DNA from 2 places in the Ectobacillus soli genome. Region 2 is predicted to be linked to the other one. Evidence: riboswitches for the same ligand, from Rfam matches in the RefSeq annotation. Region 2 holds a riboswitch; the other holds the start of a gene.
What was found. Region 2 has a riboswitch for S-adenosylmethionine ahead of ACAN53_RS02160 (methionine ABC transporter ATP-binding protein). Riboswitches for the same ligand answer to the same signal wherever they lie in the genome.

Region 1 (3,217 bases), 1.5 Mb from region 2:
GTTGAACGATCCTTTGTTTCCATTAGCATTCTATCTCCCCAATTCCTTGAAGTATAAACATTATTAGTATAAGAGAGATTGTAACGATTACTTTACAGAAGGTATCACAATATCGTGAACGGGGGAATTTTACTTATAGGTATATTGGGCAATGATTTTATAGTCGTAATATTGGATTCTCGTTAGGAAAGCGTAAAATCTATTTTAATAGGAGAACAATTGCTTTTTAGTTTAAATGGTGTGGAAATCTTACTTTTAGATTGAAAATTTTATTAAAAGAAGTGGAAGGTGCAGGAGTTTGTATAAAATTGGATAATTATTACATTTGAAAGGTGCTTTTGAAATGAAAAAGGGGGCTACATATGAAAAAAATTTTGATTCTCGTATTGCTGTCAATTTCGTTAATGGGCTGTGCAAGTCTACCTGATACGAAGAATAGTGCAACGCCAAATCCTGCTGCTGCAGACCAAAGTAAACCAGCATCGACCGATCCAACCAGTCAAGATGCAACGAAATCTACAAGCTCATCCTCAGGAAGTGACACAGCAAAGGATTCTTCCAATTCAAAACAAGATACAACGAAATCATCTAATTCAACATCTACTTCCTCCAATACTACTGATTCAAAGACAACCGATGTAGTTAAAATTGTAAACGTATCCACACCCGCTCCGCGAAATAGTACTGTGACCGTTACAGCAAAAGTCTCACCGCATGCAACAGCACAAATTACAGTAAATGATGGAAAGGGTACAAGCAATATCGCTGGACTTGAAGCACACAAAGCAGATGCAAACGGTACTGTATCCTGGTCATGGCATATTAGCGAGAAAGAGACGATTGGAGTAGAATCCGTTAAAGTAACTAGTAACGGAGCGAGTGCGGCATCGAAATTTACTGTTATTCAATAGTAGGAGAGTGGGCCTTGTTTATATTACACAAGGCTCACTTGTTTTATAGTAGGAAGGGGAGTTATAAATAGAATAATTAGATAATTCTTGTGAAATACGGCACATAGTATTGTAAAACAAAAACTGGGAATTTATAATGAAATTAGATATAAAAGGAAGAATGGTTAACGGCCAGAAGCGCACAAAGTTCTTACGTTGCTTGATAATTGAAATTTTGCAATTATCAATATTGTGTAAGAGGTATGTCGCTTTTTTTATTCCTTTTAATCAAAATTATTGCGAAATGGGAGGAATGCAAGATGGAAAAAATGTGTATGAATATGATGATGATGATGTCTATGGACCGTATGATGGGTGAAATGAATGGTATGAAAATGATGATGGAACAAATGAAAGAAATGAATATGGAAATGAACATGGATCAAATGATGGTGAAAATGCAAGAATGTGATGAAATGATGACAATGATGATGGGCATGATGAGCGGAATGAAAGAAAAGTGCTAACTTTTTAGGAACAGCACCTTACTCAGTAAGGTGCTGTTGTATTAAGAAATTTGTTTAGACTGAATATAGGCAAGACGAATTTGTTTTCCTAACGAAACTCGCGTTTGTTTTAAATTCCAAAGCTTTTGATCTAATTCACTAGAGGAATCTTTCGTTTGCAGTTGATGATAAATCGTAAGAATTTCTTGGTTTATGCTATTATATTGATCCCAAAGAGTTTGAAGAGAAAATGTATCTTGTTTTTCTTCTGTTCTTACAAATTGTAGTTTATCCAAGATATCTTTTTGCCAAGCGGTATCATTAATACTACCTGCATATAGGTATAAGTCTAAATAATCATTGATTACTAATTCAGTTTCTCTATTCATGTTTATTCTCCTTTTTTATAACCGAAAACCCTCTTCCTAAGAAGAGGGTTTTTGTATAAAAAAGACACCTCTTCTTATCTTTCAAAGCATAGCTTTGCTGGAATTAGCACCGTACACATTGCTGTGTGGTTGCTGAGGCTTCGTAGGGCCAGTCCCTCCACCTCTCCGGATAAGAGATTTTCGATTGTTTGATTTTTCTAAATTTTAATAAATTCATATTGGGTTGTCAATAGGATTGTATAAAAAAATTTGTTTTTAAAATTATTTGAATAATTATATTTTGGAAGTGGGGAAGGGGATATTGAGTCCTTTCAAGAAATTGCTAGAATTACAGAACGAGGGTAGCTTACAAATTCATTTTTGTACAAGTAATCATGTTCTCTTTTTATTGCCTTGCTTTTGAAAATACGATACATTATTTTGGCTTATTTTTTAATATCACCCAAACCACAGATGCAATAATACCAAATCCTAATACTAATCCTAATCCAACGATTACATCTATCATTAATAATTAGCTCCTTTGTATTAAATTATTTCATCTAAAGAATCCTTGTATATAGTTACAGTCTTGACATCCTAGCAATAGTTCAAACTTATCTCAGGTTTTAATTAATTGGGTTTATTTAGTTTCTGTGATTCTGTGGGAAAGTAGCAAATGTAAACAATCCTTGAATTATATAGCGTTCTTATAGTAACAATATACCAAATCTAGTAAACTAAATAGGAAAGCTAATGCAGGCGATAGTTGCCGATTGAAGGAGTTGACAGGTTATGATAGCACCAGTCGTTATTATTATTGTTTTAGTTATTTTGGTTATAATTAGTTCAATTCGTATTGTACAACAATATCAACAAGCCGTTGTTCTTCGTTTAGGACGTTACACTCGTTCCCTACAACCTGGAATTCAGTTTATTATTCCGCTTGTTGATGTCGTGAAACCTGTAGATATGCGGATTCGCGTTGAAAATGTAGAGAATCAAGATATTATTACGAAAGATAGTGTACCCGTTACAATTAATGCAGTTGTTTACTATCAAGTCGTAAATGCACATAAGGCACTTCTTGATGTAGAAAACTACAGAAAAGCAACTTCTACCGTAGCGCAAACGATTCTTCGTTCTAATTTAGGTGCGCATACGATGTCAGAAATGCTTACGGAGCAAAAAAAATTAGATGATTTGCTTAGAAAGGAATTGGATGAGGCTACTGAGTCATGGGGCATTAAAATAACAGGCGTAGAAATACGATCTATGGATTTACCAGAAGGTCTGCGCCGTGCAATGGCGAAAGAAGCCGAGGCTGAGCGTGAACGGGTAGCTAAAGTTATTGCGGCAAAAGGGGAATACGAAGCCGCAGAAAAACTTGCTGAGGCAGCAGAAGTGCTTAATAAACAGCCGGCTGCTATTCAACTTCGTATGCTACAAACGA
Region 2 (3,217 bases):
GACTAATTGTTGTAATTGTAATGCCCTGTACAATTCCAGAACGAGCTTCAGATAAGAGTACATCTTTAATAATCATCCACGGCGTAGCTCCAATTGCTATGCCTGCTTCAATGACGCCTTTATCGATTTCTCGAAAGGACGTTTCAACAATACGTGCAAAGAATGGTATTGCAGCAACCGACAATGATACAGTTGCAGCAGTCGGACCTATTGTTGTACCCGTAAGCAACTTCGTTAACGGCAAGAGCGCTACAAGTAAAATAATAAACGGAACCGAACGTATAATATTTACGAAGAATCCAACTATTGTTTTCAATACTTTATTCTCTAAAAAAAGTCCTTTATCAGTTACAAATAAAATAATTCCGAGAGGTAAGCCAATCAAAATCGAAATAACAAGAGAAAGTGCTACCATGTATAACGTTTCAAAAAATGCTTTATTTAAGTCAGGAAGAATTTGAATAATGTTAGATAACATGATGGATCACCTCGACGTGTTGAGTTTTCAATGCTATATAGTCAATCGCCCGCTGTACTTCATCCTTCTCACCAATCAATTCCATTACAAAAATCCCCAGCGGTGTTTCCTGTATGTATTCAATTTTTCCATGTAGAAGATTTCCTTTAACGTGAAAAGTCTGTAATACATCGGAGATAATCGCTTCTTCTGCAATGCTTCCTTTAAACTGAATTTGAATAATCGTTCCGGTCCGTTTTTCGATAATACGTTCTGGAATTTCAAATTGTAAAACACTCTCAATAAATTGCACCGTTATAGGCTCTTTCGGATCAGCAAATATGTCATATACGTTTCCTTCCTCTACAATGTGACCCTCTTGCATAACAGCTATTCGGTGACATATTTCCTTTACAACTTCCATTTCATGCGTAATTAATACAATAGTAAGACCAAGCTTTTTATTAATAGATTGCAATAGTTTCAAGATTGATTTCGTAGTTTTCGGATCAAGTGCAGAAGTAGCCTCATCACAAAGTAACACAGATGGATTATTAGCTAATGCACGAGCAATACCAACACGTTGTTTTTGACCGCCACTGAGCTGTGCAGGATATACATCACGTTTATCATGTAATCCTACCATTTCTAATAGTTCATCTGTTCTCTTATCAATTTCGGTTTTTGTTTTACCAGCTGCTTTCAGTGCAAAGGCAATATTTTCATGTACGGTTTTCGAGCTAATTAAATAGAAATGCTGAAAAATCATACCAATCTTTAGTCTAGCCTTCCGTAACTCCTGACCTGTAAGCTTTGTCAGTTCTATTCCTTCTATTTTTACACTGCCAGAGGTAGGAGATTCAAGCAGATTCATACACCGAAGTAAAGAACTCTTTCCTGCACCGCTGTATCCAACAATCCCAAAAATTTCTCCCTTTTGAATGGTTAATGATACATCGTCGACTGCTTTAACCCTTCCATGTTTTGTACCATATTCTTTCGTTACATGCTGAATTTCAATCATACGCTCTCTCTCCTTTGCAACATAAAAAGCCTCTTTCATTTGAAAGAGGCACCGTGACTACTGTTACGACTTATCTTTCAGAATAAAAGTATTCTGCAGGAAGTAGCACCTTTCCCGAATTCGGTGGTTGCTGGACGTCATAGGGCCTGATCCCTCAGTCACTCTTGATAAGTAAATAAGTTATTCGATTTTTCAACTAACTTGAATAATAGTATGAATCTTAAAAATTGTCAATCATTTTTTGTAGATTCGTGTCGGATTGTTACTTTCGATTCAACATCCATGCTGGTTTACCAAACCCTTTAAAGTCGCTATCAATAATCGTTTCAAACTCTTTCGATTCCACGGCAGCTTTTATATCCTTAGAAAATTGACTGTCTACATCCTTCGTATTGACAACAACTCGGTTGATATGCTCTGGTCGTAATTTTTCTATCTGTATAGCATCCAATAAATTAAGCTTTGCAGCAAGTGCAAAGTTACCTGGTACGGCAGAAAGATCGATACTATCAATGGCACGAGGCAGTTGCGCTGCTTCAATCGGCTTAAATACAAGTTTTTTCGTATTCTCTTTCACATCTTTTTCAGATACAGTTAATGGATTTACGTTTGCATCAGTTTTTATAAGACCTGCATCCTGTAAAATTAATAGTGCACGAGCTGCGTTTACTGGATCATTCGGAATCGCAATGGAACTGCCTTCCTTTACATCATTCAATGATTTATATTTTTTGGAGTATATCCCCATTGGGGCTGTTGGTACTGCTATCACTTCAGAAAGCTGCATATTATTTTGTTTAGCGAATGTTTCCATATACAACTTATTTTGAAATAAATTTGCATCAATACTTCCCTCTGCTAACGACTTGTTTGGTTGAATATAGTCATTAAATTCTACCACTGTCACCTTATAGCCCTGCTTCTCTAACTGAGGTTTAATTGCTTTTGTTATCATATCTGAATACGGTCCTGCTGTTGCACCTATTTTAAGTTCTTTCTTTGTGGATGACGTTTGCGCTTGTCCCCCACACGCTGCTAAAACACCAATTGATATCAATAACACTACCAATACTGCTAATTTCTTCATAACATAATCCCCTTTCATTTCCCTACTTATTTCCCCGCATAGTCTTTCAATACAACATAAAAAGCCTCTTTCATCTGAAAGAGACCTACTGTTACGACTTATCTTTCAGAATAGTACTATTCTGCAGGAAGTAGCACCTTTCCCAAATTTGGAGGTTGCTGGACGTCACAGGGCCTGATCCCTCAGTCACTCTTGATAAGTAAAGCTTTATTTAATTAATATAATAATAGTAGGAATAGTTGGAATTGTCAACCGTTTTGTGGTGTAATGTCGAAAAGAGCGGGAATGAAGGAATTGTTCGTGCGTTCCTACCCCTTTATTTGACCATCGTCCATTACAATTATTTTGTCAGAATTCATAAAAGTAGACAAATGATTGCAAAAAAAAAAGAGCTGACTCACAAGAGGCAATTTCCTTATGAGTTCTCTCCTTTCTCACCTACATATTTGCTGAACATTTCATATAATCCTTTATTCACAAGATAAGAAATTTGCTCATCTGATTTGTATGGATAGCGGTCACGGAGTCGAATAGAAGCCTTCGCCATTAAGTTTTCTAATATTGAACGCCCACCTTTTCCGTATATCACTTCAGCATATTCAATTAACTTTGCATTCTCTACATCTGCTGAATTGTGATTAAAAAAGAA

Region 1: it holds a riboswitch for S-adenosylmethionine, as region 2 does, so the genes downstream of both, ACAN53_RS09615 (hypothetical protein) here and ACAN53_RS02160 (methionine ABC transporter ATP-binding protein) in region 2, are expected to answer to the same signal.

The regions. Positions count from the first base shown of each region.
Region 1 is NZ_JBGJZM010000001.1:1,876,103-1,879,319, reverse strand. Features, by position in the region: gene ACAN53_RS09630 (radical SAM protein) at 1-29, opposite strand, end outside; gene ACAN53_RS09625 (hypothetical protein) at 363-911, shown strand; gene ACAN53_RS09620 (hypothetical protein) at 1,211-1,417, shown strand; gene ACAN53_RS09615 (hypothetical protein) at 1,459-1,785, opposite strand; SAM riboswitch class I at 1,857-1,961, opposite strand; gene ACAN53_RS09610 (SPFH domain-containing protein) at 2,560-3,217, shown strand, end outside.
Region 2 is NZ_JBGJZM010000001.1:418,045-421,261, reverse strand. Features, by position in the region: gene ACAN53_RS02165 (methionine ABC transporter permease) at 1-478, opposite strand, end outside; gene ACAN53_RS02160 (methionine ABC transporter ATP-binding protein) at 468-1,481, opposite strand; SAM riboswitch class I at 1,549-1,655, opposite strand; gene ACAN53_RS02155 (MetQ/NlpA family ABC transporter substrate-binding protein) at 1,744-2,568, opposite strand; SAM riboswitch class I at 2,664-2,770, opposite strand; gene ACAN53_RS02150 (P-loop NTPase family protein) at 2,984-3,217, opposite strand, start outside.